DNA from 4 places in the Leclercia sp. LSNIH3 genome. Region 1 is predicted to be linked to each of the others. Evidence: predicted binding sites of a transcription regulator. Region 1 holds the regulator's gene; each other region holds the start of a gene.
The links. The regulator PurR, encoded in region 1, represses purine synthesis genes. The targets are predictions, from matches to a motif close to CANGCAAACGTTTGCNTG.
Positions count from the first base shown of each region.

Region 2: galS (HTH-type transcriptional regulator GalS) is a predicted target of PurR. The motif match lies at 3,367-3,384, and genes of this name have one in related genera.
Region 3: glyA (serine hydroxymethyltransferase) is a predicted target of PurR. The motif match lies at 4,820-4,837, and genes of this name have one in related genera.
Region 4: purT (formate-dependent phosphoribosylglycinamide formyltransferase) is a predicted target of PurR. The motif match lies at 3,863-3,880, and genes of this name have one in related genera.

Region 1 covers NZ_CP026387.1:332,183-339,901, reverse strand. The annotation lists gene punC (purine nucleoside transporter PunC) at 1-876, opposite strand, end outside; gene punR (DNA-binding transcriptional activator PunR) at 992-1,924, shown strand; gene purR (HTH-type transcriptional repressor PurR) at 1,921-2,946, opposite strand; gene cydH (cytochrome bd-I oxidase subunit CydH) at 3,242-3,331, shown strand; gene C3F35_RS01640 (MFS transporter) at 3,496-4,662, shown strand; gene sodB (superoxide dismutase [Fe]) at 4,701-5,282, opposite strand; gene C3F35_RS01630 (C40 family peptidase) at 5,405-6,208, opposite strand; gene grxD (monothiol glutaredoxin 4) at 6,546-6,893, shown strand; gene rnt (ribonuclease T) at 6,939-7,589, opposite strand; gene gloA (lactoylglutathione lyase) at 7,686-7,719, opposite strand, start outside.
Region 2 covers NZ_CP026387.1:4,002,605-4,010,323, reverse strand. The annotation lists gene mglA (galactose/methyl galactoside ABC transporter ATP-binding protein MglA) at 1-875, opposite strand, end outside; gene mglB (galactose/glucose ABC transporter substrate-binding protein MglB) at 947-1,945, opposite strand; gene galS (HTH-type transcriptional regulator GalS) at 2,233-3,258, opposite strand; gene yeiB (DUF418 domain-containing protein YeiB) at 3,414-4,571, opposite strand; gene folE (GTP cyclohydrolase I FolE) at 4,589-5,257, opposite strand; gene C3F35_RS19380 (YbfB/YjiJ family MFS transporter) at 5,375-6,508, opposite strand; gene fghA (S-formylglutathione hydrolase) at 6,649-7,485, shown strand; gene cirA (catecholate siderophore receptor CirA) at 7,579-7,719, opposite strand, start outside.
Region 3 covers NZ_CP026387.1:3,646,198-3,653,916, reverse strand. The annotation lists gene C3F35_RS17760 (DUF1007 family protein) at 1-59, opposite strand, end outside; gene csiE (stationary phase inducible protein CsiE) at 184-1,461, shown strand; gene C3F35_RS17750 (3-phenylpropionate MFS transporter) at 1,458-2,594, opposite strand; gene C3F35_RS17745 (DoxX family protein) at 2,979-3,401, shown strand; gene glyA (serine hydroxymethyltransferase) at 3,448-4,701, opposite strand; gene hmpA (NO-inducible flavohemoprotein) at 5,008-6,198, shown strand; gene glnB (nitrogen regulatory protein P-II) at 6,306-6,644, opposite strand; gene glrR (two-component system response regulator GlrR) at 6,724-7,719, opposite strand, start outside.
Region 4 covers NZ_CP026387.1:4,302,169-4,309,887, forward strand. The annotation lists gene edd (phosphogluconate dehydratase) at 35-1,846, shown strand; gene C3F35_RS20835 (bifunctional 4-hydroxy-2-oxoglutarate aldolase/2-dehydro-3-deoxy-phosphogluconate aldolase) at 1,886-2,527, shown strand; gene purT (formate-dependent phosphoribosylglycinamide formyltransferase) at 2,651-3,829, opposite strand; gene yebF (protein YebF) at 3,979-4,332, shown strand; gene C3F35_RS20850 (tellurite resistance TerB family protein) at 4,420-5,070, shown strand; gene ptrB (oligopeptidase B) at 5,161-7,242, shown strand; gene exoX (exodeoxyribonuclease X) at 7,224-7,719, opposite strand, start outside.

The sequences.
Region 1 (7,719 bases):
CGGAATAAACCCAACCGCCCAGGTGCCGATTACGCTAAGGGCAAACAGACCCAGCAGCCACGGCAGCATCTGATGCCCCTGCCATTTTTGCAGCGCGGCGCGACAGCCATAGCCACCAATCAGGAACGCAATAGTCTGCGGCACATAGCTCAGGCCAATCACCGCCGGGCTGTAGCCCATGTCGCTAAGAATAAACGGCGAGCCGGTCAGCCAGGCGAAGAAGCTCGCTGAGCAGGCGGCGTAAATCAGCACGTTCCCGCGGTAGGTGCGCGAACGTAACAGCGATAAAAAGGTTACGCGTTCTTTGGGTTGCTCATTTTTGACCGTCGCTGGCTTCAGGCTTAAGGCCGGGATCATCAGTACCAAAGTGATCACAAACAGCACGGCGAAAATTGCCTGCCAGCTAAAGTGGGCGAGGATCCAGCTACCGAGCAGCGGTGCCAGGGCCGGAGAAAGCCCGACCAGCGGCATGATGGTGGCGAAGATACGGTTGGTGCGCGACGCCGGGTAATAATCGGTGACCAGTGCCTGCCAGGTGACCGCCGCAGCGCAGACGCCTACCGCCTGGATAAAGCGCAGCACCAGCAGCCAGGTCGCATCGCGAACCCACAGCATGCCGAGGCAGCCGAGGGCGAAAATGGCTAAGCCCGCCAGAAGTACCGGCTTACGTCCGAAGCGGTCGGACATCGGTCCCCACAGCAACTGGGCAAAGGCAAACCCGGCCAGAAACAGGCTCAGGCTGGCGCTGATCGCAGCCGCAGGGGTTTGCAGATCCGCCTGCATAATCGAGAAGGCAGGCAGATACATATCGGTGGCAAGAAAGCCCAGCACGCTTAAGCCGCCGAGCCAGACTAAAAATCCTTTCCCGGGTTTCACTGTTTTATTTTCCTTATGGGCGCAGGTTGTCATTGCCGCAAAGTGTAGGGAGTGCAAACAGGCTTGTGAAACGCTAATATTTGGCGGTTGCGTTCAAAAATTTTGCAGGCAGAAAATGTGGTCAGAATATTCTCTTGAAGTGGTGGATGCGGTCTCGCGTAACGGCAGTTTCAGCGGTGCTGCGCAGGAGTTGCATCGCGTACCTTCAGCCATCAGCTATACCGTGCGTCAACTGGAGGAGTGGCTGGCAGTGCCGCTGTTTGAGCGTCGCCATCGCGATGTGGTTCTCACCCCGGCCGGGCTGTGGTTTCTGAAAGAGGGGCGGTCTGTTATCAAAAAAATGCAGATCACCCGCGAACAGTGTCAGCAGATCGCCAATGGCTGGCGGGGGCATATCTCTATTGCGGTGGACAACATTGTTCGTCCCGAGCGCACCCGCCAGATGATTGTCGATTTTTACCGCCACTTTTCTGACGTTGAGCTGCGGGTTTCTCAGGAGGTCTTCAACGGCGTCTGGGATGCGCTGGCAGACGGCAGGGTTGAGATGGCGATAGGTGCCACGCAGGCGATCCCGGTAGGTGGCCGCTATGCGTTCCGCGATATGGGAATGCTGAGCTGGTGCTGCGTGGTGGCCAGCCATCATCCTCTGGCTGCTCTGGACGGGCCGATCAGCGACGATATTCTGCGCAACTGGCCGTCGCTGGTACGAGAAGATACCTCCCGCTCACTGCCGAAACGGATCACCTGGCTGCTTGATAACCAGCGGCGAATTGTCGCGCCGGACTGGGAATCGTCCGCCACATGCCTCTCGGCAGGATTGTGCGTGGGCATGGTGCCGGTTCATTTTGCCCGCCCGCAAATAGCCAGCGGGAAATGGGTAGAGCTGGCGCTGGAGAATCCCTTCCCGGATGCGGCGTGCTGCCTGACCTGGCAACAAAACGATATGTCACCGGCCCTGGAATGGCTGCTGGATTATCTGGGAGACAGTGAAACGATGAACAGGGAGTGGCTGCGGGAGCCAGAGGTGCTGGCTCCCGGAGAAGATTAACGGCGATAGTCGCGGAACGGACCATCCGCAACGGAACGGCGTTCAATCAGGCGCGGATGCACTTCAATTGACTGGGACTCTTCGCGCTTGTTGACGATACGGTCCAGCAGCATGTTGAAGGCGGTCTCCCCCAGCGAATCTTTTGGCTGGTGGATGGTGGTCAACGCCGGGGTAAAGAAGCGCGCGTTGCGCACGTTATCATACCCGATCAGCGAAACGTCCTGCGGGACGCGCAGGCCCATCTCATCGGCGGCACAGAGCGCACCCATGGCCATAATATCCCCGCCACAGAAGATGGCAGTAGGGCGCGGGCTTTGGGAGAGGATCTGCTGCATTGCGCGGTAGCCGGACTCCGGTTCAAAGTCGCCCTGCACGATCCAGCTCTCTGGCACGGTAATCAACGCTTCTTCCATGGCTTTCATAAAGCCCGCCAGACGGCCGGCACCGGTGTTGCGCTCCAGCGCGCCCGGGATCACGCCGATTTCGCGGTGACCGCGTTCGATGAGGTAACGACCGGCCATGTAGCCGCCTTCAAAGGCGTTATCGATCACCGAGTCGGTGAAGTCGGCCTTCGCTTCGCCCCAGTCCATCACCACCATAGGAATATTGCGATACTCTTCCAGCATAGACAGCAGCGATTCTGGGTATTCGGAACACATCACCAGCAGACCATCGACGCGCTTTTGCGCCATCATCGACAGATAAGCCCGCTGTTTTTCGAGGCTGTTCCACGCGTTGCCGAGGATAAGGGTGTAGCCTTTCTGGAAGCAGTTCTTCTCTACCGCTTCAATGATTTCTGCGAAATAGGGCGCTTCGCTGCTGGTCGCCAGCAGGCCGATCGATTTCGTGTGATTGACCTTCAGACTGCGGGCCACGGCGCTAGGTGAGTAATGCAGCTCTTTAATGGCCGCCCAGACATTATTTCGGGTCTCTTCCGCGACAAAGCGGGTTTTGTTAATAACATGTGATACGGTTGTAGTGGAAACGTTTGCGCGTTTCGCCACGTCTTTAATTGTTGCCATCAGATGTCACTCCAGACCATATCTAAGCTCCTGAAAAACCGGTAGGTAAACGTTTGCCTTCACTCGCCCTAATTGCGCAATTTGAATTGCGGTACGCCGGGAAAACGACACAGGACGTCAGGAGGGGGTCAATGGCCGGTACGCTAATAAATTTAGCGTGGAATTTTGTCTTATCTTGGCCAAAAGGGGAAGAGCAAAAAACGATATCAATCTAAATCCAGCAAGATTTTTACCCTGAACTGTGTAAAAATGAGCAGGCTCACTCTTCATAGGGTGATTAAAAGGAGAAAAATTGATGAGTACCGATCTTAAGTTTTCGCTGATTACCACCATTATTGTTCTGAGTCTGATTGTCGCCAGCGGTCTGGTTGCGGCACTGCACTGATTGATGCGGGAGAGGCAGCTCTCCCTCGTTCCTTTACGCTGATTGTTACGCGCCCTGCAAAAATCTTTTGCTAAATTGTTAACTTCTCATTTTTTGTGATTGATGTCATGCTTTCGCCTTCATTGTTCTGTGTCGCCCGACGACACGGTGTCTGGAGTTGAAGTATGAGAATCAATTTTCCGCTGCTGGCCCTTGCCATCGGTGCCTTTGGTATTGGTACCACCGAATTTTCGCCGATGGGTCTGCTGCCGGTTATCGCCCGAGGGGTAGATGTTTCTATTCCCGCGGCAGGTATGCTGATCAGCGCCTATGCCATCGGGGTGATGGTGGGGGCACCGCTGATGACGCTGCTGCTGTCGCATCGGGGCCGCCGTAACGCCCTGATCTTCCTGATGGCGATCTTTACTGTCGGCAACGTGCTGTCGGCGCTCTCCCCGGACTACACCACCCTGATGCTGTCACGTATTCTGACCAGCCTGAACCATGGCGCATTCTTTGGCCTCGGATCGGTGGTGGCAGCCAGCGTGGTGCCAAAGCATAAGCAGGCCAGCGCCGTAGCCACCATGTTTATGGGGCTGACCATCGCCAATATTGGCGGCGTGCCTGCCGCAACCTGGATGGGTGAGGCGATTGGCTGGCGCATGTCCTTCCTGGCCACCGCGCTGCTGGGCGTGGTGTCGATGATGGCGTTGTTCTTCTCTCTGCCTTCTGGCGGTGCGGGTGAAAAGCCGGAAGTGCGCAAAGAGCTGGCGGTCCTGCTGCGTCCACAGGTGTTATCAGCCCTGCTGACCACCGTCCTGGGTGCCGGTGCGATGTTCACTCTTTATACTTATATTGCCCCGGTGCTGCATGACCTCAATCAGGCGACGCCAGCCTTTATCACCGCCATGCTGGTGCTGGTTGGCGTCGGTTTTTCCCTCGGCAACTATCTGGGCGGCAGGCTGGCTGATAAGTCCGTAACCGGCACCCTGAAAGGCTTTTTACTGCTGCTTATCGTGATCATGGTGGCGATTCCGTGGCTGGCGCGGAATGAGGTGGGCGCGGCCGTGGCGATGGTGATATGGGGTATGGCGACCTTTGCGGTGGTCCCCCCGTTGCAGATGCGCGTTATGCGCGTAGCCAGCGATGCGCCAGGGTTATCTTCTTCGGTGAATATCGGTGCCTTTAACCTGGGGAATGCGCTGGGGGCGGCGGCCGGTGGGGCGGTTATTTCCAGCGGAATGGGTTACAGCTTCGTTCCGGTAATGGGGGCGATCATTGCCGGTCTGGGGCTTATTCTGGTCTTGGCCTCCGGGCGAAAACAACCTGAACCGGTTTGCGCGACCAAGTAAAAAAAATAACGCCGAAGGAGTTACCTTCGGCGTTTTGTTTATGCCGCGAAGTTCTTCGCAACAAACTCCCAGTTTACCAGCGCCCAGAAGTGCTCCAGGTAATTTGGGCGCGCATTACGGTAATCGATGTAATACGCATGTTCCCAGACGTCAACGGTCATCAGCGGGGTGGCGCTGGTGGTTAATGGCGTCCCGGCGTTGGAGGTGGAAACGATAGCCAGCTTGCCGTCCGCTTCTTTGACCAGCCAGGTCCAGCCTGCGCCAAAGTTCTTCACCGCCGCATCAGTAAACTTCGCTTTAAAATCCGCAAAGCTGCCGAATGCAGCAGTAATGGCTGCCGCCAGCTCGCCCGTTGGCTCGCCGCCTGCATTGGGTGCCAGGCAGTTCCAGTAGAAGGTGTGGTTCCACACCTGAGCGGCGTTGTTAAACACGCCGCCTTCGGAGGTGCGTACGATCTCTTCCAGGGTTTTCCCTTCGAATGCGGTGCCGCCGATCAGGTTGTTCAGGTTGGTGACATAGGTCTGGTGGTGTTTGCCGTAGTGATATTCCAGGGTCTCCGCCGAAATATGCGGGGCCAGGGCGTCTTTTGCATACGGTAATGCAGGTAATTCAAACGACATTGCTACTCTCCTTATTATAGTGATCCATTTAATAGCCATACTAAATGAAGGGATAGAGTAGCAAATTGAAAGGCCATGCAAAAGAGGAACTTACCCCGCCAGCGTACTGGCGGGGCAGGGGATTAACGGAGGGTGTTGGCCTTCATTACGCGACGCGCGCCGACGTAATGACGCTGCCAGTAGTCTTCGCTGAGGGAAGTAATCTGGATGTCCTGGCCGGTGCGTGGCGACTGAATAAATTTGCCATTGCCGACGTAGACGCCGACATGATCCGCCGTACCCCGACCCTGGGTGCGGAAGAACACCAGGTCACCGCTCTCCAGCTCACCGCGATCGACCGGTGAGGCGTCACGCAGGTGGTACATTTCGTTAGCGGTACGTGGAATGCGGAATTTAACCAGATCTTTATAGGCGTAATAAACCAGGCCGCTGCAGTCGAAGCCGGTACGCGGCGACGAGCCACCCCAGCGATAAGGTTTACCAATCTGGCCCATCAGTTTATTCATTGCCGTTTTCTGGGCTTTTTGCACCCGGACTTTATGCGCCTCGGCAAGGGTGGTCGTTTTACTGGTTTTCACGCAGTGCGTTTTGCGCCCTTTACGGGTGGTGCATTTTTCTGTCACAACGCGGGAGGCGGTTTGCGTGGTTCGGCTGGCACTGCGTGAGGAGGTTCGGCTTTTTTTGCTGGAATTTGTTGACTGCGTTTTAGCGAGGCTTTTTTTAGTGCTGCTTTTTTTACTGGTGCTCTCTTTTTTTGTGGTTTTGCTGGTACTGCTTTTTTTCTTGGGTTCGGTTGCTTTTGCCAGATGCGTTTTATGCGCGGCAGAAGGCCGCGCCTGCTCTGAGGCGTTAGCCATCGGTGTGCAGGTGAGAGACGTAAACAGCAAGGCACAGAGCGTGATCGAGAATGTATTTATTCGCGCCACTGGGCAATCCCCTGGTAATAGCAGGTTATAAATAAACCTGCGTATGATTTACAAAACTCGTCGATTCTAATCTATAAAAAGGCCCGACGTTAATAAACTTTTTGCATCTAAAACCACGTTTCGTTAGCTAGCGCAAAAATATCACTCTTTCACCTGGGCATTTTGTGTATTAGCTGAACAAAACCGCAGGTAATCGCGCGATAAGGTCGTTTCTGAATGCAACTTTAAGGGACGCGCGGTAAAATCATATAAGTGACAAAAATGTTATTTTCCGTTGTCGGTCTGAAACGCTACAATGTCAGACGATTGCCGTAACAGAAGTTTAAGGAAGCAAAACATGAGCACTACTATTGAAAAAATTCAGCAGCAGATTGCTGAAAACCCGATCCTGCTGTATATGAAAGGTTCTCCGAAACTGCCAAGCTGTGGTTTCTCCGCTCAGGCGGTCCAGGCGCTTTCTGCCTGTGGCGAGCGTTTTGCTTACGTTGATATTCTGCAGAACCCGGATATCCGCGCTGAGCTGCCAAAATACGCTAACTGGCCGACCTTCCCGCAGCTGTGGGTTGATGGCGAACTGGTAGGCGGCTGCGACATCCTGATTGAGATGTATCAACGCGGTGAACTGCAACAGCTGATCAAAGAGACAGCTGCGAAATACAAATCTGAAGAGCCAGGCGCCGAGTGATCCACCGGGCCAGGTAAATAAAAAGCGACCAGAAGGTCGCTTTTTTTATGCGTCGTTATCGGCTTCCGGCAGCGGCCAGCCACCGAGGCGTTTCCAGCGGTTTACGATTTCACAAAACAGTTCCGTTGTGCGCTCGGTATCGTAGAGGGCAGAGTGCGCCTGGGTACCGTCAAACTCAATGCCGGCAGTGATGCAGGCTTTCGACAGCACGGTTTGCCCCAGTGCCAGCCCGCTTAACGCGGCGGTATCGAAGGTCACAAACGGATGGAACGGGTTTCGCTTCAGTGAGGCGCGCTCCGCGGCGGCCATCATAAAGCTGTGATCGAAGGTTGCGTTGTGCGCCACCATAATCGCGCGGTTACAGTTCTGTTCTTTCATGCCCTTGCGCACCATTTTGAAAATGGCATGCAGCGCCTCATATTCACTGACCGCCCCGCGCAACGGGTTATGCGGGTCAATGCCGTTAAACGCCAGCGCCTCTGGCTGCAGGTTCGCCCCTTCAAAAGGTTCAACGTGAAAATGCAGCGTGGAGTCCGGCAACAAATCGCCCTGTTCATCCATTTTCAACGTGATGGCGGCAATTTCCAGTAGCGCATCGGTTTTGGCGTTAAATCCAGCGGTTTCGACATCAATGACTACAGGATAAAAACCACGAAAACGGTCGCACAGACCGGTAAGTTGAGCGTTATCGGACATCTGGATCTCTTACAAGGGGAAAAAAGCAGTGCGCATTATGGCAAATTTTGCAGTGAGATGCAGTAAAACAAAGGGCGCATGGCGCGCCCTCAAGGATCAGTTGCCCAGACCGCGGCCCGCGTCTTTGGCT
Region 2 (7,719 bases), 1.1 Mb from region 1:
AGGATCTCTCCTTTATGCAGATCGAAGGAGATATCGCGAATAGAAGGCTGACGCAGCGACGTCAGGTTACGCACTTCCAGAATCACTTCGCCCGGCTTGTTCTCTTTGGTCGGGAAGCGCTGGTTCAGGGAACGACCCACCATCATGGCGATGATCTTGTCCATGTCCAGCCCTTCCAGCGGCTGGGTGGCGATCCACTGGCCATCGCGCAGCACTGTAATTTCATCGCACAACTGGAAGATCTCTTCCATTTTGTGGGAGATATAGACGATGCCGCAACCGCGCTCCTTCAGCTTACGGATAATGGTGAACAGGTGGTTCACCTCTTTCTCCGTTAACGACGAAGTAGGCTCATCCATAATAACGATTTTGGCGTTATAGGAGAAAGCCTTGGCAATTTCAATCATCTGCATCTGAGAAACGGATAACGTACCGACGCGCGCACGCGGATCGATATCAATATCCAGTTCATCAAAAATCGCTTTGGTGTCACGATACATTTTGTCCTGATCGACAAATACGCCTTTGGTCGGATAACGACCCAGCCACATATTGTCCATGACAGAACGCTGAAGTACCAGGTTAAGTTCCTGGTGAACCATCGAAATACCATTTTCCAGTGCTTCTTTGGCGGAATGGAAATCGATCTCTTTCCCCTGAAAAAGAATGCTGCCAGAATCTTTTTGATAGATCCCAAATAAGCATTTCAATAATGTTGATTTACCCGCACCGTTTTCACCCATTAAGGCGTGAATAGAGTGAGGCCGTACTTTTAAATTAACATTATCCAGTGCTTTAACCCCGGGAAAAGACTTGTTGATACCGCTCATTTCCAACAAGTATTCACCGGACGACTGAGTCGTTGTGCTGACCATAATTATACCTTCTCGGCCTCGCGTCGCGTGATAAAAGGGCGCAGAAACTGCGCCCAGTAGAATGCTATAACTTATTTACCGGTGAATTGGGCCAGGTTTTCCTGATCTACGCCAACGTACGGTACGCGAACAACTTTGTTGTCGATTTTCCAGTTGGTGCCGTCAGCAGCGCCTTTGCCGTCTGCCAGGTTTTTCGCCAGATCGAAGGTAGCTTTCGCCTGGTTGTTAGCATCGTTCAGCACGGTACCGGCCATTGCGCCAGATTTTACCAGAGCCATTGCTTCAGGCAGGGCATCCACACCAAAGACCGGAATAGAGGATTTGTTGTGTGCTTTCAGGGCTTCTACTGCACCCATTGCCATCGCATCGTTGTTGGCGATAACCACTTCGATTTTGTTAGCGTTCGGGCCGGACAGCCAGGCGTCCATTTTGTCTTTCGCCTGAGCGGTGTCCCACATAGCCGTATCTAATGCCAGCTGCTGGGTTTTCAGGCCTTTGTCGTTCAGCTCTTTGATCACGTAAGTGGTACGTGCTTCAGCATCCGGGTGGCCTGGCTCGCCTTTCAGCAGAACAAACTGAATCTGACCATCTTTGTTCAGATCCCAGTTCGGGTTAGCCGCCCAGTGTTTAGCAATGAGGTCGCCCTGAATGATGCCGGATTCTTTGGAGTCGGTGCCCACGTAGAAGGCTTTATCGTAGCTATCCAGCGCTTTACGGGAAGGTTCTTTGTTGAAGAAGACCACTGGCACATTCTGGCCACGTGCTTTCTCAATAACGGTGCCTGCTGCCGCCGGGTCAACCAGGTTGATTGCCAGAGCTTTCACGCCTTTTGCCAGCAGTACGTCAATCTGGTCGTTCTGTTTTGACTGGTCATTCTGGGAGTCATTCATCAGCAGCTGCACGTCTGGCGCTGATTGACCTTCTTTCTCAATGGCTTTACGCACAACAGACATAAAGTTGTCGTCGTATTTATAGATAGTCACACCAATACGGCTATCTGCAGCGTGCGCGGTTGCACCAAAAAGCATACTTGCCATAACAGCAGACAGAGTCAACACCTTCTTATTCATGATATCTCCGGTTTTTATGCAGGGTAGTTCGTGTGAATAACGATCGGCGGGCAATGTTAATGAAACGTTAATGCCGGCCGAAGTCCACTTATAAAATTTCTATCTTCCTTGGTCGGTAACGCTCCAGAATGCGTTTTTTTGGATGTTTAACGTGCCGTGGCTATAGTGAAAGTGATTATTCACCGTTACATAGCGTTTCAGTCACTAAAACGCTGACATCATAGTCAGCGCCTTGTTAACTTACTGTGAATTTACTCACAAATTGAAAACGGTTACATCACGACGAATTATGAGTTAGTGATCGGCACCACAATTTGCCGTAGAGCAACGGAGTGACGACGCACTAAAGTCGGCATGAAACAGTGAGTTGCAGCAAGATCCAGCTTTCCCGCAGCCCCCTGTAACGCCAGCTCCGTGGCCAGCCGCGCCATAGAGGCAATCGGATAGCGCACCGTCGTCAGCTGTGGGTCTGTGTAACGGGCAATCGGAATATCATCGAAACCAATCAATGACAGATGCTGTGGCACCGCAATACCGTTGTCCTTCAGTGCCGTTAGCGCCCCTGCAGCCATGCTGTCGTTGTAGGCAAAGACCGCGGTCAGCTGCAGGTTGCGCCCGAGTAGCTCCACCATGGCCGCTTCCCCGCCCTGCATATCCGGCGCGCCGGTGCCGATCCAGCTATCCGAAGCGATAATGCCCTGCTCCAGCAACGCTTTCTGCCAGCCTTCACGCCGCATTTCGTCATCCTCAATGCGGTGGCTTGATGCAAGATAGCCGATGCGCTGATGGCCGTTATTCACCAGCATTCGCGTCGCCATCATCGCGCCGCTGACGTTATCAAGGCAGACGCAGCGGTGGGCATAGCCAGGCACAATGCGGTTGATCAACACCATGCCGGGGATCTGCTCCATCAGCGCAGACAGCTCCTCATCGCTCAAGGCTTTTGAGTGGACGATCAGGGCGTTACAGCGCTGACGAATCAACACCTCAATGGCGTTACGCTCTTTTTCTGCCTCGTGATAGCTATTGCCGATGAGCACGTTTTTCTGGTGCTCCTGGGCAACCATGTCCACGGCTTTTACCAGCGCGCCAAAGAAGGCATCCGATACATCCATCACTACCACGCCGATGGTATCGCTGACCTGGGTTGCCAGCGCCTGCGCGTTCGCATTGGGACGGTAGCCCAGCGCCGTGACGGCTTTCATCACGCACTCGCGCGTTTCAGAGCTAACCAGCGCGCTGTTGTTGAGCACACGGGAAACGGTGGCGACAGAAACGCCCGCCTGACGCGCGACGTCACGAATGGTGATCATATTCACCATCCTTATTTAGATTGCAGCAACTCACAGACACCCCCTGTGTTTAGCAAGGTGCCTATTCTGGCAGTGAGAAAGGAAGGACTACGTGAAGAAGCTCACAAGGATGAAAACGGTTACATCCGTTTTGTTAATGATTGTGATCCAGATCGTTATCCGGATGTATTACCCGGTGAAACCCCTGCAGCACGTGCGGTCAATTGCCGCCATACCCACTCCATCGGTCCCTGACGGAAATAACGCAGCCAGAAAACGGAGAACAGGATATTCACCAGCCAGACAGGTAGCACGAAGCCCATCAGTTGCAGGCGATCAAAATGCATAAACAGGCCGAGGCGATAGAACAAGGTGGTGCAGATCAGCGTCTGTAAAAGGTAGTTACTGAGCGCCATGCGGCCTACGCAGGCCACGGCCATCACCAGCCGGAAACGGCAGAGCTGCGGCCAGAAGCCATAGATCAGCGCAGCATAGCCTATCGTCTGGAAGGGCGCGCTAATCTCACGCGGTGCCTGTAACAGAAACGCGCACCAGCGATAGTCCCAGTTGACATACCACTGGGCGATCACCGCCGGGAGATTGATCGCCAGACCGACCAGCACCAGCCACATCCCGGTTCGCCGGTAATGACCGAGGCTAAACTCGCCTTTCAGCCAGCCGGTTCGCATCAGCGCCGCGCCAATCAGCATCATCCCCGCCAGCTGCCAGCCGTATTGCGCCCCAAGCGCCAGCAGGCTGTTGCCAATCATATCGGCCCGATTGCTGATGGCCTCCATGCCGCCACCCAGCTTCCAGTACTGCTCATACTGCAAATTGGCCGCATCCGGTACCCAGGAACGATTGGTGGAGCCGCCGGAGATAACCCCCAGCAGCAGCAGGATAGCGACGCCAATGAGGAAGAGCACTACGCCGGTGTTGAACAGGTTTTTTATATCGTGCGCATCGCGGATGATACGCCAGCAGATCAGTCCCACCAGCCCGTAGGCCAACAGAATATCGCCGTCCCAGAACAGGAGGCCATGAATAAACCCGAGGAGGACCAGCAGTGAAAGACGCGCCTGGATCCAGCGTTTACCGCGTTTTAGCAGCAGCTGGAGGCCTGCCCCAAACAACAAGGCAAACAGAGTGAGGAATTTGACCTGGGCAAAGAGATCCAGCACCGCCCATGTCCAGGCGTCGCTGAGAGTAATATCGCCATACCAGGCGGGATTAAGATAAGCGGCTTTCGGCAGACCGAAGCCGCTTATATTGAGCAGCAGAATACCCAGAATAGCGACGCCACGAACGAAATCCAGCGTGACATTTCTTTCCATGTACCCTGCCCTGATGATCAGTTGTGGTGACGCACGGCGCGCAGGAACTCCTGACGGGTGTTCTGGCTTGATTTAAACAGGCCGCCCAGCGAGGTGGTCGTGGTGGCGCTGGTGGCATCACGAATACCGCGCGCTTTCACGCAGTAATGCACCGCGTCAATGGAAACCGCCACGTTATTGGTCCCCAGCAGCGTTTGCAACGCGATGAGGATCTGCTGGGTTAAACGCTCCTGCACCTGCGGACGCTGGGCAAAGAACTGCACGATGCGGTTAATCTTCGACAGGCCAATAACCGAGTCTTTTGGAATATAGGCTACGGTCGCTTTGCCGTCGATGGTCACAAAGTGATGTTCACAGGTGCTGGTCAGGGTGATATCACGCACCGTCACCATCTCATCCACCTTCATTTTGTTTTCAATGACGGTGATTTTCGGGAAATTAGCGTAATCCAGCCCGGAGAAAATCTCATCGACATACATTTTGGCGATGCGACGCGGGGTTTCCATCAGACTGTCATCGCTGAGATCGAGATTCAGCAGCTGCATGATTTCGGTCATATGCCCGGAAATAAGACGTTTACGCGTTTCGTTGTCCAGATCCTGAACCGGCGGGCGCAGCGGGGTTTCAAGGCCGTGCGCAACCAGCGCTTCATGGACGAGGGCTGCTTCTTTACTCATTGATGACATTCTTTTCTCCTGCAGGTGTGGCGCGCTTCTGCCCTACATGGGGCAAAATGTGCCGTCATTGTGCGCGAGGCGGCGAGCATAATCCAGTATTCACCGCGATAATTATTGCAATTGCCGTTACCTTTCAACCTGACGCTGCCAGACCAGCCCGCCCGCCATGAAAAGCGCGATGCCCGCCAGGCCCAGCGCAGGCTCCAGTTGGTGGGTAAGCCAGCTCGACAGCGCCGAGGTCATCGGGCCAACAAGCTGCCCAACCGCATAGCCGGTGGTGAGTAATCCGGCCATGTAACGCGTATGATTCGGTGCCAGCTCACGCCCGTAAAGCAGCGAAAGCTGTACCGCACATAAAAATCCGCCGCCCACCAGCAATGCACCGGTCACCAGACCGGCCATTCCCGGCAGCAGCCAGGCGGCAATCACGCCCACCGCCTGCAGCCATAACACCAGCGCCAGTCGGCGATGGGTCGTGGAGACATGGCGCAGCGCGATACTCAGGGCAATGCCCAGCACCGAGGCTACGCCGAAAACTGGCCAGACAAACTGGGCGAACGCGCTGCCAGGGAAACGCAGCGCCGCCATCTGGGACAAAAACGTCGCCGGGAGGATGTAACCAAACCCGGCGAGACTGTAGCTCCACACCAGACGACGTAGATCGCGGGTCAGCGTCAACGGCTCCGGCGTCGTGCCGGGGCGATGCAATTGCCCGGCACGCGGCAGATAGCGGGCCACCAGCGCGATCAGTACCAGCGCCAGTACGCCGTAGATTTGCCATGCGGCGCTCGCCGATAAGCCCTGCGCCTGGATCCACACCGCCAGCAAGCCGCTAAGCGTAATGCCCGCCCCCGGCCCCGCAAAGACTGCGGCACTGAGACCTGGCTTACCGAAATGGGCCAGCCGTTCGTTGGTCCAGGCAGCGATCAGCACCATCGACCAGCCGCTCATGCAGCCAATCACAAACCGCAGCAGTCCGTGAACGACGGCGTTATCCGCAATGGCCGAAAGCAGGGTTAGCATCACTGCGCCAACGATGCCCAGCCACAGGCGGCCTTCGACAAACCGGTGCGCGCGCATGGCATCCCACGCCCCCACCAGATAGCCGAGGTAGTTCATCGCCGCCACCAGTCCGGCGCTGGTCAGGGTCAGTTGCCCTGCCGCAATCATCAGCGGCACTTGTGGTGTAAAGGCAAAGCGCCCTATTCCCATCGCCACCACCAGAACCACAAAACCGCTGAGCGCGATACGCAGCGCCATGACCACTCCAGTTGTTAAAGTTTCGTAAATTCATGATGCAGTATATGTCGTTAATGCGGAAGTGAAAGTTACTCACGCGTTATTGAATTAACTGTATTATGAGGTCTATCTATCGAAACACCTTCCTGAAGGAGCCTTGCATGGAACTGCTCGAAGAGCACTACTGTTTTGAAGGTCGACAGCAGCGCTGGCGTCATGACTCCACGGTGCTGAACTGCGCGATGACGTTCAGCATTTTTCTGCCTCCGGCTACGCGTGCGGCAAAACCGCCGGTGCTGTACTGGCTTTCCGGCCTGACCTGCAACGATGAAAACTTTACCACCAAAGCGGGCGCCCAGCGGGTTGCGGCGGAGCTGGGGATCGCGCTGGTGATGCCCGACACCAGCCCGCGCGGTGACGATGTGGCAGACGATGCCGGTTACGATCTGGGCAAAGGCGCCGGGTTCTACCTGAATGCCACCCAGCAGCCCTGGGCGCGTCATTACCGGATGTACGATTATCTGCGCGATGAGCTGCCTGCGCTCATCCAGGCGGAGTTTGCGGTCGCCGATCGCTGTGCCATCAGCGGCCATTCGATGGGTGGCCACGGTGCGCTGGTGATGGCACTGAAAAATCCGGGCAAATACGTCAGCGTGTCGGCGTTTGCGCCTATCGTGAACCCATGCCAGGTGCCGTGGGGGCAAAAAGCCTTCACCCATTATCTGGGCGAGAATCCAGAAACCTGGCAGGAGTGGGATAGCTGTGCGTTGATGCTGGCCAGCCAGCCGGAACAGGCGATCCCGACGCTTATCGATCAGGGTGATGCCGATCAGTTCCTGGCGAGCCAGTTACAGCCAGCAGTGCTGGCGGAAGCTGCGCGCCAGAAGGCCTGGCCGCTGACGTTACGCATCCAGCCAGGCTACGATCACAGCTATTACTTCATTGCGTCCTTTATAGAAGATCATCTGCGCTTCCATGCGCAGCAGTTGTTAAAGTAAGGGCAGACTTCACGTCCTCACTCGCCCCTCTTCCGCAGGGAGAGGGGTCTGTCACAGGCCGGGCAAGCGCAGCGCCGCCCGGCGCATTCACGATCAGAACTGGTAATCCACCGCCATAAAGTAACGGCGTCCTTCTTCGGTGTAGCTGTAGTCGTCGCGGCTGAGATCTTTATCCAGCAGGTTCATGACACCTGCACGCAGCTTGACGTTTTTAGTTGCCTGCCATGCGCCACC
Region 3 (7,719 bases), 1.5 Mb from region 1:
GCAGCAAAAGATAAAACCGCTAAAAAAAGCGTTGTTGCGCTGCGTTTAACTATTTGCATCTCATCCTCACGTCAAAAATTCTGTGATGTTCACCCGCATTCCTGAAGGAAATGCCCGGCATTGTGCGCTACGGGGTACATCCTTTAGCTATTCTTATCAAACACCCTAACTGGAACCCGACAGATGATGACAACTCTCGAAATGCCATCTGCACTTTCCAGTTCGCAGCGCCGCTGCCAGGTTCTGTTGATGCTCTATGTGCCAGGATTTCGCGCTACCCTGGAACGCATCGGTGAAATCAATGGTGTCGATGATGCCCTCTGCCGGCAGGATATCGACGAGATGCGCATGGAGATCCAGCGCTATCACCAGCTCGACATTGCGACACAGCATGATGGCTGCTACCTGCTTGAAGGTAGCCACCTGAACCAACGTTTATGCCTGCTGCACTGGTTGCGCCGGGCGTTACGCCTCTGCCCCCACTTCATCGCGCAGCAGTTTACCCCATCTCTGAAGATCGCGCTAAAACAGCTCGGCATCGCCCGCACTTTATATGACGATACCAATCTGCGGGCACTGATTAATTTTTGCTCGCGCCGTCTGCAGCGTCAGTTCGAATGCCGGGATACGCAGTTTTTGCAGCTCTATCTGCAGTACTGCCTGCTCCAGCACCATCTGGGCCTGAGCCCCGAGTTTTCAGTGGTTCAGCGCAACTGGACCCAGTCGCGCAATGAATACCTGATGGCGCAGGAGATTGTGCGTCACTGGCAGCGTCGCGTGGCGCAGGTCCCCCACGCTGATGAACAACCCTTTCTGGCGCTGCTGTTTATGATGCTCCGCACACCCGATCCCCTGCGCGATGCGCACCAGGAAGATGACCGTCTGCGCCGCACGATTGCCCGTATGGTTGCCCGCTTTCGTGGACAAACCGGGATGCAGTTCAGCGACGAACAAGGGCTGATCGATCAGCTTTATGTTCATATTGCGCAAGCCCTGGACCGCTCACTGTTTGGTATCGGCATTGACAACAGCCTGCCTGAGGAGATCCACCGTCTCTATCCCCGCCTGATGCGTACCACCCGGGAGGTGCTGTTCGAGCTGGAAGCGGAGTTTGGCCTGCAGTTCTCTGAGGAGGAGTCGAGCCTGGTGGCGGTGATCTTTGGCGCCTGGCTGATGCAGGAGAGCGATCTGCATGAAAAGCAGGTGGTGTTACTGACCGGGGAAGATAAAGCCTGCGAGGAGCTGATTGAACAGCAACTGCGGGAGTTGACCCTGCTGCCGCTGAACATTCGCTATGTGACGTTACAGTCCTTCCAGAAGGAGGGCGCCCCGCGCGAGGCCGCCCTGGTGGTTACACCCTATACCACCGCCCTGCCCCTGTTCTCGCCGCCGCTCATCCATGCCGTCGAGGCGTTGAATGCGCAGCAGCAGGAACATATTCGGGCCATGCTGGAATCTTAGTGCGCTGCCACTCGCGGACGCAGCAGTACCGCGGGCAGCGCCACCAGCGCCATCACCCAGAAGACCCCGTGTCCGAGATGCTGGTAAAGGAAGCCGGCAAAGACAGTCATGATCGCAATACTGCCGCCCATCGCCACGGCGGAGTAGACCGCCTGCAGACGGATCACATCGCTGCCTTTACGCGCCGAGATATAGCGCATCGCCGCCAGGTGGCATACCGTAAAGGTGCCGCAATGCAGGATCTGCGCGACAATCAGCCACGGCAACTCGGTGGTCCAGCCCATGATCCCCCAGCGGGCAACGCCGCAGATGGCAGAGAGCAGGAGCAGATCCCGGGCACCAAAGCGGCGGAACAGCCGGTTACTGAGGGCAAAGATGATCACTTCCGCCACCACGCCCAGCGACCAGAGATAACCCACGGCAGACGCTGAATACCCGGCGCCCTGCCAGTAGATGGCACTGAAGCCATAGTAGGCGGCATGCGCGCCCTGCAGCAGACAGACGCAGGCCAGGAAACGCCAGCTCTGGGCGACCAGCGAGCGCCATGCCGGCCAGCCTGCACTCTCCTGCTGACGGCTCTCGCCCTGCGGCATCACCGACGGGCGCAGCAGCATGCCGAGCAGCATCGACAGGATCCCGATACTCAACAGGGCCAGAATGGCCCGGTAGTCATACAGGCTGACGAGCTTACCCACCAGCGCCGAGCCAATCACAAAGGCAATCGACCCCCACAGCCGCACCCGGCCATAGTCCATGGTGATCTGCTTCTGCCAGGTATTGGCCAGCGCATCGGTCAGCGGCACCAGCGGCGAGAAGAAGAGGTTAAAGCCCACCATCACCACCACCAGCCAGGCAAACTGCTGGCTGACCCAGAAACCGGCCATAAACACCAGGGTGAGCAGCGCCAGCACGCGTACGGCTTTGATTAAAAGAGAGGGATCGCTGACGCGCGGCGCAATAAGCAGACTACCCAGAAAACGCGCCACCAGGCCCGAGCCAAGCAGAATGCCAATCATCTCCGGGGTGAGGCCAATTCCCTTGAGCCAGACGCTCCAGAAAGGCAGAAAAATACCGTAGCTAAAAAAGTAGGTGAAGTAGCTGAGCGCCAGCCAGCGTGTGGAATGCAAAACCATGAATCCCTCCCGTTTTGGAGGCGATAGTCTGGCGGTAAAAACAGGCTGGCGCAAGCGGGTATTAACAGCTGATTAACAGGTGCTGGCGATGCTCGCGACGAAAATCTCCACCGTGCTGTCGCTTTCATCCCTGCCACCGGCTGCTCGTGGATAAGGAAAAAGCGCGCCTGTAATCCGCCGCCCTGCGGGTTACTGCGGTAGCGACAGATCATCGGCACCGGTTATTTATTGGTGGAAGATACACCGGAGGCAGGCTAACGGGCACATGCCGCAGTCAGGCAAATTTAAATCACCCTAACGCCTGATTTATGAGGGAAAGCTGAATGGCGGGGCGGCATTTTGTGTATTAGCTTTAAGATAAATGCCCTGCATAGCGAGCCTGCCATGAACAGTTTACGGTATTTCGATTTTGGTCAGTCCCGGGCGCTGATTCTGTTGATCGCCCGTCTCGCCCTCATCCTGCTGTTTATTATATTCGGTGTGCCAAAGATGTTCGGTTTCGACGGCACGGTGCAATACATGGCGAAGCTGGGCGCCCCGATGCCGATGCTGGCGGCCATCGTGGCGGTGATCATGGAAGTGCCCGCCGCCATTCTGATCGTGCTCGGCTTTTTTACCCGCCCGCTGGCAGTGCTGTTTGTCTTTTATACCCTGGGTACGGCGGTGATTGGTCACCACTACTGGGATATGAGTGGCGATGCGGTAATGCCGAATATGATTAACTTCTTTAAGAACATCAGTATTGCTGGCGGTTTTCTGCTGCTGGCGGTTGCCGGGCCAGGCGCTATCTCTATCGACCGACGTTAGCCATAAAAAAAGGCCGCATACGCGGCCTTTATTCTGCGGGGCAGACTTATGCGTATACCGGGAAGCGCGCGCAGATATCCAGCACTTTGGCTTTCACGCGTTCGATAACGGCTTCGTCATTGATGTTGTCCAGCACGTCACACATCCAGCCAGCCAGCTCTTTCACTTCCGCTTCTTTAAAGCCGCGGCGAGTAACAGCCGGAGAACCGATACGGATACCGGAGGTCACGAACGGACTCTTCGGATCGTTTGGTACGCTGTTTTTGTTGACGGTGATGTTGGCGCGGCCCAGGGCAGCGTCAGCTTCTTTACCGGTCAGGTTTTTATCAACCAGATCCAGCAGGAACAGGTGGTTTTCAGTCCCGCCGGAGACCACTTTGTAGCCACGGTTCAGGAACACTTCCACCATCGCTTTGGCGTTCTTAGCAACCTGCTGCTGGTAAACTTTGAACTCAGGCTCCATCGCTTCTTTCAGCGCCACAGCTTTCGCGGCGATGACGTGCATCAGTGGGCCGCCCTGCGCGCTTGGGAAGACTGCGGAGTTCAGTTTTTTATACAGCTCTTCGTCACCGCCCTTCGCCAGGATCAGGCCACCGCGTGGACCCGCCAGGGTTTTGTGGGTGGTAGTGGTAACGACGTGCGCGTGTGGAACCGGGTTCGGGTAAACACCTGCGGCAATCAGACCGGCAACGTGCGCCATGTCCACGAACAGGTAAGCACCGATGCTGTCGGCGATTTCACGCATTTTTGCCCAGTCAACCACACCGGAGTAAGCAGAGAAGCCACCGATGATCATCTTCGGCTTGTGCTCTTTAGCCTGCTTCGCCATGTCTTCGTAGTCGATTTTACCGGACTCATCGATACCGTAAGGGATGATGTTGTACAGCTTGCCGGAGAAGTTAACCGGGGAGCCGTGAGTCAGGTGGCCGCCCTGCGCCAGGTTCATACCCAGCACGGTATCGCCCGGCTGCAGCAGCGCGGTGTAAACAGCGAAGTTAGCCTGAGAGCCAGAGTGCGGTTGGACGTTCGCGTAGTCTGCGCCAAACAGCTCTTTAGCACGGTCAATCGCCAGCTGTTCAACGATATCAACGTACTCGCAACCGCCGTAGTAGCGCTTGCCCGGGTAACCTTCAGCGTATTTGTTGGTCAGCTGAGAACCCTGCGCCTGCATAACGCGCGGGCTGGTATAGTTTTCGGAGGCGATCAGTTCGATGTGCTCTTCCTGACGTACTTTTTCCTGCTCCATAGCCTGCCACAGTTCGGCATCATAATCGGCAATGTTCATTTCACGCTTTAACATCCGCATCTCCTGACTCAGCTAACAAGTAAATTTTTGCCTGAAAAAAGGCGGTCCAGTTGGACGACGGGCAACAGTATAACTGATTAGCAGAGTGATAACAGGTCTTGACAAACGATTTTACGCAAACGTTTACCTACCCGCCACGCAAGGGTTTGAGGAATAACGCTCTCCCCTTGTAAAGCGGATTTCTTTTCAGGTTTGTGATGCAGCTAATTCATGTTGCAAAGAACCATTTACAACGCAGGGTTATTTTCTATAAGATGCATATAAAATACATCATTAGAGTAACATTTGAAGGAAGCTGCTATGTTAGACGCCCAAACCATCGCTACCGTTAAAGCCACTATTCCCCTGCTGGTCGAAACCGGACCTAAACTCACCGCCCATTTCTACGATCGCATGTTCGCGCACAACCCGGAGCTTAAAGAGATTTTCAACATGAGCAACCAGCGTAACGGCGATCAGCGTGAAGCGTTGTTCAACGCCATCGCCGCCTACGCCAGCAACATTGAGAATCTGCCGGCGCTGCTGCCAGCGGTGGAAAAAATTGCCCAGAAACACACCAGCTTCCAGATCAAACCGGAGCAGTACAACATCGTTGGCAGTCACCTGCTGGCTACCCTGGATGAGATGTTCAGCCCGGGTCAGGAAGTGCTGGATGCGTGGGGCAAAGCCTACGGCGTGCTGGCTAACGTCTTTATCAACCGGGAAGCAGAGATTTACAGTGAGCACGCCAGTAAGAATGGCGGCTGGGAAGGCACCCGCGCCTTCCGTATCGTAGAAAAAACCCCGCGCAGCGCGCTTATCACCAGCTTTGAATTCGAGCCAGTCGACGGCAAGCCGGTTGCCGACTACCAGCCGGGCCAGTATCTGGGCGTGTGGCTGAAGCCGGAAGGCTTCCCGCATCAGGAGATCCGTCAGTACTCCCTGACCCGCAAGCCAAACGGCAAAGGCTATCGTATTGCGGTGAAACGCGAAGAAGGCGGTCAGGTTTCTACCTGGCTGCATGACAAAGCCAACGTCGGTGATGTGGTGCATCTGGCAGCGCCAGCAGGCGATTTCTTTATGGCGGTGGAATCTACTACGCCGGTGACGCTGATCTCTGCCGGGGTCGGTCAGACCCCAATGCTGGCGATGCTGGATACGCTGGCGAAATCGCAGCATAACGCGCAGGTAAACTGGTTCCATGCGGCTGAAAATGGCGATGTGCATGCGTTTGACGATGAGGTTAAAACCATTGCCGCCGATCTGGCGAACTTTAATGCGCACACCTGGTATCGTCAGCCGAGCGACAACGATCGTGCCCTGGCGCTGTTTGGCAGCGAAGGCCTGATGAATTTAGGCCACTATAAAGCGCTGTTCAGCGCCCCGGATATGCAGTTCTATGTCTGTGGTCCGGTGGTGTTTATGCAGTTTGCCGCCCAGCAACTCCTTGAGCTGGGCGTGAACAAAGACAACATTCACTACGAATGTTTCGGCCCGCATAAAGTGCTGTAATGCAAAAGCCCCTCAGAAGAGGGGCTTTTTTTGGCCTGGCGGCGCTGCGCTTGTGCAGGCCGACGGGTTGTACAGGCCGGGTACGCGCTGCGCCACCCGGTGAAGTTTTAGATCGCTGCGTCGTCTTCTTCGCCGGTACGGATACGGATCACGCGCGCCACGTCAAAGACGAAGATCTTGCCGTCACCAATTTTGCCGGTCTGCGCCGTGCGGATGATGGTATCCACACAGGTTTCAACGATGTCGTCAGACACCACGATTTCAATTTTTACCTTCGGCAGGAAATCGACCATGTATTCCGCGCCACGGTACAGTTCAGTGTGGCCCTTCTGACGACCAAAGCCTTTCACCTCTGTCACCGTCATGCCGGTGATGCCTACTTCTGCCAGCGCTTCACGTACATCATCCAGTTTGAAAGGTTTAATAATCGCATCAATCTTTTTCATGGTGGTCCTTAAACTTATGCCTGTCAGCTGCCTCGTAATCGGTTGCTCACAGTATCATATTCAGGCGGAATTTAGGGTATCACTCTTTAAAATCGTTTGCTTCCAGCTCGTGGCGCGACAGCAGCTTATAGAACTCGGTGCGGTTGCGCCCGGCCATGCGTGCAGCATGGGTCACGTTGCCTTTGGTGATCTGCAGCAACTTACGCAGATAGTTAAGTTCAAACTGGTTGCGGGCCTCGACGAAGGTCGGCAGGGCGGTGTTTTCCCCCTCCAGCGCCTGCTCTACCAACGCATCGCTGATGACCGGCGAGGAGGTGAGCGCCACGCACTGCTCAATCACGTTCACCAGCTGGCGCACGTTGCCGGGCCAACTGGCGGTCATCAGCCGCTTCATCGCGTCGGTGGAGAACGCCCGCACAAAAGGCTTATGCCGCTCGGCAGACTGGCGCAACAGCTGGGTAGCCAGCAGCGGAATATCTTCCGCCCGCTCAGCCAGCGCCGGGATCTTCAGGTTGACCACATTGAGACGATAGAAGAGGTCCTTGCGGAACTCGTTGCGCGCCATTGCCTTAGGCAGATCCCGGTGGGTAGCCGAGATAATGCGCACATTGATGTCGATATCGCGGTTACTGCCGAGCGGCCTGACCTTGCGCTCCTGCAAAACGCGCAGCAGTTTGACCTGCAGAGGCGCAGGCATATCGCCAATTTCATCGAGGAACAACGTACCGCCTTCCGCGGCCTGGAACAGCCCTTCCCGGCTGCTGACCGCGCCGGTAAAAGCACCGCGCGCATGACCAAACAGCTCTGACTCCAACAGTTGCTCGGGCAGTGCCCCGCAGTTGATGGCAATAAAGGCATTTTTGCCGCGCGGACTGGCGTTGTGAATGGCCTGGGCGAGGATCTCTTTCCCGGTGCCGCTCTGGCCGTTAATCAGTACGCTGACATCGGATTGCGCCACCATCCGCGCCTGCTCCAGCAGCCGCAGCATGATTGGACTGCGGGTAACAATCGACTCCCGCCACGTCTCATCGCCGGACGGCGCGGCATGCTCCAGCGCATCATCGATCGCTTTGTA
Region 4 (7,719 bases), 810 kb from region 1:
CCAGAGCGCGGACAGATAAATGACAGGAGCTTCTATGAATTCAATTTTGTTACGGGTAACACAGCGCATTGTTGAACGCTCGAAAAAGACCCGCTCAGCCTACCTCGCGCGCATTCAGCAGGCGAAGAGCGACAAGGTCCATCGTTCGCAACTGGCATGCGGTAACCTGGCGCACGGCTTTGCCGCCTGCCAGCCAGAAGATAAAGCCTCCCTGAAAAGCATGCTGCGTAACAATATCGGCATCATTACCTCCTATAACGACATGCTTTCCGCGCACCAGCCGTATGAGACTTACCCGGACATTATTCGAAAAGCGCTGCACCAGGCAAATGCGGTGGGCCAGGTCGCAGGCGGGGTGCCAGCCATGTGTGACGGTGTCACCCAGGGGCAGGACGGGATGGAGCTTTCGCTGCTGAGCCGGGAAGTGATCGCCATGTCTGCCGCGGTAGGCCTGTCGCATAACATGTTCGACGGCGCGCTGTACCTCGGCGTGTGCGACAAGATCGTCCCGGGTCTGGCGATGGCGGCGCTGTCGTTTGGTCATCTTCCTGCGCTTTTCGTGCCGTCAGGCCCGATGGCCAGCGGTCTGGCAAACAAAGAAAAAGTACGCATTCGCCAGCTGTATGCCGAAGGCAAAGTGGATCGCATGGCGCTGCTGGAGTCAGAAGCCGCGTCCTACCACGCGCCGGGCACCTGCACGTTTTACGGTACTGCCAACACCAACCAGATGGTGGTGGAGTTTATGGGGATGCAACTGCCTGGCTCGTCGTTTGTCCACCCGGATGCACCGCTGCGCGAAGCTCTGACTGCCGCCGCGGCGCGTCAGGTGACCCGCCTGACCGGTAACGGCAACGAGTGGATGCCGCTCGGTAAAATGGTTGATGAAAAAGTGGTGGTGAACGGTATCGTGGCCCTGCTGGCGACCGGCGGCTCCACTAACCACACCATGCACATGGTGGCGATGGCGCGTGCGGCGGGGATCCTGATCAACTGGGACGATTTCTCTGACCTCTCCGAAGTGGTACCGCTGCTGACCCGTCTCTACCCGAATGGCCCGGCGGATATTAACCACTTCCAGGCAGCGGGTGGCGTACCTGTGCTGATGCGCGAGCTAATGAAAGGTGGACTGCTGCATGAGGACGTCAACACGGTGGCCGGTTTCGGCCTGCAGCGTTATACCCTGGAGCCGTGGCTGAACGAGGGCGAGTTGGCCTGGCGTGAAGGGGCACAGGCCTCGCTGGATGACAGCGTGATCGCCACCTTCGACAAGCCGTTCTCCCACCATGGCGGCACCAAAGTGCTGAACGGCAATCTGGGTCGGGCAGTCATGAAAACCTCTGCGGTGCCGGTGGAAAATCAGATTATCGAAGCTCCGGCAGTGGTGTTCGAAAGCCAGCATGACGTGCTGCCAGCATTTGAAGCAGGTCTGCTGGATAAAGATTGCGTGGTCGTAGTCCGTCATCAGGGACCAAAAGCGAACGGCATGCCAGAATTACATAAACTAATGCCGCCACTTGGTGTATTATTGGACCGCTGTTTCAAAATTGCGTTAGTAACCGATGGACGCCTCTCCGGCGCATCAGGTAAAGTGCCTTCTGCTATCCATGTCACCCCGGAAGCTTACGACGGTGGCTTGCTGGCAAAAGTCTACGATGGCGACATCATCCGCGTTAATGGTCAGACCGGCGAGTTGACCTTACTGGTGGATGAGGCGGTACTTGCCGCACGTAAGCCACATATTCCTGACCTGAGCGCATCGCGCGTGGGCACGGGGCGCGAAATGTTCAGTGCGCTGCGCGAGAACCTCTCGGGCGCAGAGCAGGGCGCGACCTGTATTACGTTTTAAGACGACAAGAATTATCGATCTGGCGAGAGAAAAACTCTGATGAAAAACTGGAATACAAGTGCAGAAGCAATCCTGAAAACTGGCCCGGTAGTGCCGGTGATCGTGGTTAATAAGCTGGAACATGCTGTGCCAATGGCGAAAGCGCTGGTTGCCGGTGGCGTTCGCGTCCTGGAAGTCACCCTGCGTACCGCCTGTGCAATGGATGCAATTCGCGCCATCGCCAAAGAAGTGCCGGAAGCTATCATCGGTGCGGGTACCGTGCTGAACCCACAGCAGCTGGCTGAAGTTACCGAAGCCGGTGCGCAGTTCGCCATCAGCCCGGGCCTGACTGAGCCTCTGCTGAAAGCGGCAACCGAAGGCTCCATTCCATTGATCCCGGGTATCAGCACCGTTTCTGAGCTGATGCTGGGTCTGGACTACGGTCTGAAAGAGTTCAAATTCTTCCCGGCGGAAGCCAACGGCGGCACCAAAGCGCTGCAGGCAATCGCAGGTCCATTCGCCAACGTCCGTTTCTGCCCGACTGGCGGCATCTCTCCGGCGAACTACCGTGACTACCTGGCGCTGAAAAGCGTGCTGTGTATCGGTGGTTCCTGGCTGGTGCCGGCGGATGCGCTGGAAGCGGGTGACTGGGATCGCATCACTAAGCTGGCGCGCGAAGCGGTAGAAGGCGCGCAGCAGTAAGGTTTTGCTTTGCCGGATGGCGGCTTTGCCTTACCCGGCCTGCAAGTTCAATACCTTGCAGGCCAACGCAAGCGAAGCGTCGCCAGGCAATGCCAACAAAAACGGGCCATTCGGCCCGTTTTTTTATCCTGCTACCTGGACACTCGCGGCGGCCTGTTTCGCCCGCTCAACCGCCTCTTCCACGCTTTCACCCGTCGCCAGCGCCACGCCCAGACGGCGCGAACCTTCGATTTCTGGTTTACCGAACAGACGCAGCTGCAAGCCCGCGCCCACTGCGGCATCGACGTTATCAAAGGTGACGTTCTGGCTGGTCAGCTGCGGCAGCATCACCGCCGACGCTGCCGGGCCATACTGTCGCACGCCGCTGACCGGCAAGCCCAGGAAGGCGCGAACGTGCAGCGCAAACTCGGAGAGATCCTGAGAGATCAGGGTCACCATGCCGGTATCGTGTGGACGCGGGGAGACTTCGCTGAAGATCACGTCATCGCCACAGACAAACAGCTCGACGCCAAACAGCCCATGACCACCCAGAGCCAGGACCACTTTGCGGGAGATCTCCTCGGCGCGCGCGCGGGCCAGCTGGCTCATCTGCTGCGGCTGCCAGGACTCACGGTAGTCGCCATCTTCCTGACGGTGACCAATAGGATCGCAGAAATGTACGCCATCGACGGCGCTGACGGTCAGCAGGGTGATCTCAAAATCAAACTGCACCACGCCTTCAACGATCACCCGCCCGGCACCAGCGCGGCCACCTTGCTGGGCGTAATCCCAGGCGTGATCCAGCTGCTCGGCGCTGCGGACAAAGCTCTGCCCTTTGCCGGAAGAACTCATCACCGGCTTAATGATGCACGGGTAACCAATCTCGTTCACCGCCTGCAAAAAATCGCTTTTGCTGTCGGCGAAGCGATAGCGGGAGGTGGGCAGGGACAGCTCTTCTGCGGCCAGGCGGCGAATGCCTTCCCGGTTCATGGTCAGCTTCGCGGCGCGGGCGCAAGGCACCACGCGCTGGCCTTCGGCCTCGAGCGCCAGCAGGGTGTCGGTGGCGATGGCTTCGATTTCCGGCACCACAAAGTGCGGTTGTTCTGCGGCAATCACGGCGCGCAGGGCATCGCCATCCAGCATGTTGATGACGTGCGAGCGGTGCGCAACGTGCATGGCCGGTGCATCGGCATAGCGATCGACGGCAATAACTTCAATCCCTAACCGCTGGCACTCGATGGCCACCTCTTTGCCCAGTTCACCGGAGCCGAGCAACATCACGCGCGTCGCTGCTGGTCGCAGCGCTGTTCCTAAACGAGTCATAATCATCCCCCTGAGAAAGTTGCGCGCAGTATAAACGAAAACGTTTGCGTCTGTCTTGCTTCGCAGAAATCCGCTGTCTGGACAGGTGGTTATTTGCATCATGGCCGTTTTCGACCATGCTTTTGGGGAAGCCAATACAGGAGAGCATGATGAACAAAACAGGGGCAGTGATGGCGCTGGCGCTTATGGCCGCCAGCCTGACGGCGCAGGCCGCAAACGAGAAAAAGGTGAAATTTCCGGCCTGTGAAGGGCTGGATGCTAAAGGGATTGCCGCCAGCGTGAAGCGGGACTATCTGCAAAACCGCATCGTGCGCTGGGCAGACGATCAAAAGACGCTGGGAATGGCGGATCCGGTGGCGTGGATCAACCCGAAGGAGGTGAGAGGGGAAAAAGATCAGTGGACTGTTCCGCTGACGGTACGCGGTAAAAACACCGATATCCATTATCAGGTGAAAATTGATTGTAAAGCGGGCAGTGCCCAATACCTCTCACCCAAAAAGTGAATTTTCGCTTCTTTTGTTGCCGCAGACATTTCCTGACATCCCCTCGCTTACGCTGTGAAATTCATGCACCGTTAAGTGAGGGAAATCATGTCAAACTGGTTGAATCAATTACAGTCGCTGCTTGGGCAGAAAACGGGGGCCTCCTCGGGTGAAGGGCTGAGCAAAATGCTGGCACCAGGCGCACTTGGTGGCCTGGCCGGGCTGCTGGTGGCGAATAAATCTTCGCGAAAGCTGCTGGCAAAATATGGCACCGGCGCTCTGCTGGCGGGGGGCGGTGCCATTGCTGGCAGCGTGCTGTGGAACAAGTATAAGGACAAGGTACGCAACGCCCATCAGGATGAACCGCAGTTTGGTCAGCAGGCCTCACCGCTTGATGTGCGCAGTGAAAGGCTGATCCTGGCGCTGGTCTTTGCGGCGAAGAGTGACGGCCATATTGATGATCAAGAGCGTGCCGCCATCGAGCAACAGCTCCGTGAAGCGGGCGTGGAGGAGCAGGGCAGGGCGCTGGTGGCACAGGCCATTGAGCAGCCACTTGATCCACAGCGTCTGGCGCAGGGGATCAAAAATGAAGAGGAAGCGCTGGAGCTCTATTTCCTGAGCTGTGCCGCGATTGATATCGATCACTTTATGGAGCGCAGCTATCTGAATGCGCTGGGTGATGCGCTGAAGATCCCGACGGAGGTTCGCGAGGGGATTGAGCAGGATATTCGCCAACAAAAACAGGCGTTCCCCGGCTAACTTTTTACGTCCGGGTATCCCGTTTCGCTTGCATCGTGCGCATGTTTTGCCAACCTTATAGGGTGTAAATCGTAAAAGAATCATATTGACATGCCACCTAAAGCCCAACGCATACCGCATGCTCTCACCGCACACGGTGATACGCGTATCGACAACTATTACTGGTTGCGCGACGATACCCGCTCACAGCCGGAGGTGCTGGACTACCTCCACGATGAAAATGACTATGGCCATCGGGTCATGTCGACGCAGCAGGCGTTACAGGATCGCCTGCTTAACGAAATGGTGGAACGCGTCCCGCAGCGTGATGTCTCGGCGCCCTGGAGTCGAAACGGCTATCGATACCGGCACATCTATGAGCCAGGGAACGAATACGCCATCTATCAGCGGCAGTCGGTACTCTGCGCCGAGTGGGAAGAGTGGGAAACGCTGCTGGATGCCAACCAGCGGGCCTCGCACAGCGAGTTTTATACCCTGGGCGGGATGGCCGTGTCGCCGGATAACGCCATTATGGCGCTGGCGGAAGATTACCTCTCGCGGCGTCAGTATGGCCTGCGATTCCGCAACCTGGAGTCCGGGAACTGGTATCCCGAGATGCTCGATAACGTCTCCCCCGATTTTATCTGGGCCAACGACTCAGAGACGGTCTACTACATTAAGAAGCATGCCACCACGCTGCACCCCTTTCAGGTCTGGCGGCATACGGTAGGCACTGCGTCCACCAGTGACGAGCTGGTCTATGAGGAGAAAGACGAAACCTTTTACGTCAGCCTGCATAAGACCACCTCAAAACACTACGTGATTATTTTCCTCGCCAGCGCCACCACGACCGAGGTGCTGCTACTGGATGCCGAGCTGCCGGACGCCCAGCCGCTGTGCTTTATGCCGCGCCGTAAGGATCATGAATACAGCCTCGATCACTTCCAGCACACCTTCTATTTGCGCTCCAACCGGGAAGGCAAAAACTTTGGCCTCTACAAAACCAAAGTGCGTGATGAACGCAAATGGGAAGTGCTGATCCCGCCACGCGATCAGGTGATGCTTGAAGGCTTTACCCTGTTTACCGACTGGCTGGTGGTGGAAGAGCGCCAGCGCGGGCTGACCAGTCTGCGCCAGATCAATCGCAAAACCCGGGAGGTCATCGGGATTGCCTTCGACGATCCCGCCTACGTGACCTGGATTGGGTATAATCCCGAGCCGGAAACGTCGCGGCTGCGCTACGGCTACTCCTCCATGACCACCCCGGACACCCTGTTTGAGCTGGATATGGATACCGGGCAGCGCAAGGTGCTGAAGCAGGCCGAGGTTAAAGGCTTTGACGCTGACCTCTATCGCAGTGAACACGTCTGGATCGTGGCCCGCGACGGCACCGAAGTGCCGGTCTCGCTGGTCTACCATAAGCACCATTTTCGCAAGGGCAAAAACCCTATCCTTATCTACGGCTACGGCTCGTATGGCTCCAGCATTGACGCCGATTTCAGCAGCAGCCGCCTGAGCCTGCTTGATCGGGGCTTTGTCTTCGCGATTGCCCATATCCGTGGCGGCGGGGAGCTGGGGCAGAAATGGTATGAAGACGGCAAGTTCCTGAAAAAGAAAAATACCTTCAATGACTACCTGGATGTCTGTGACGGGCTGCTCGAGCTGGGTTATGGCGATCGCAAACAGTGCTTCGCGATGGGGGGCAGCGCGGGGGGCATGCTAATGGGCACCGTCATTAATGAGCGTCCGGGGCTGTTTAAAGGCGTGGTGGCGCAGGTGCCGTTTGTCGATGTGCTGACCACGATGCTGGATGAAACCATCCCGCTGACCATCGGCGAATATGAGGAGTGGGGTAACCCTCAGGATGCGACCTACTACCGCTACATGAAATCCTACAGCCCCTACGATAACGTTGAGGCGAAGGCCTATCCGCACATGCTGGTGACCACCGGTTTGCATGACTCCCAGGTGCAGTACTGGGAGCCTGCGAAGTGGGTGGCGAAATTGCGTGAATTGAAGACCGACGATAATTTACTGCTGCTTTGCACCGACATGGATGCCGGACACGGCGGCAAATCTGGTCGCTTCAAATCCTATGAAGGGGTGGCGCTGGAGTATGCCTTTATCGTCGGCCTTGCGCAGGAGACGTTAACAAGCCGGTCGGGAGAGGCGGATCAGGATCCGCCCAGATAGTGCTTCAGCGTCAGACGTAGCTCAGGACTCATTCTGTCGAGGTTGTTATACAGCCAGCGCAGATAGCCCGGATCTTTGTCCGCCACTTCCGCCACCGCCTTCCCGCGGTATTTACCGAAGGTAAAGGTGGTCAGCAGCGCCGGGCGTCCGGTGATGTCGGCCATTTCGTCCGGGGTCCAGCCGGTGGTATTCATAATATCGATCAGCAATGCGGCGGTAATGTAGCAGTCGTACAGGGCGCGGTGATGATGTAGTCCTTCTGGCGTTCTGACGCTGAGTTTGCGCGACTTATAGAGCGCCATATTGCTGTATTTAATGCCCGGCCATAAACGCCGGGCCAGTTTCATGGTGCAGATCCATTCCCCCGGCATTTCGGGCAGAACGCGGCGATCGAAGCTGGCGTTATGGGCCACATACCACGGACTGCCGTGGTAGTGGGGGATCACCTCTTCAATCCAGGGTTTGTCGGCTACCATT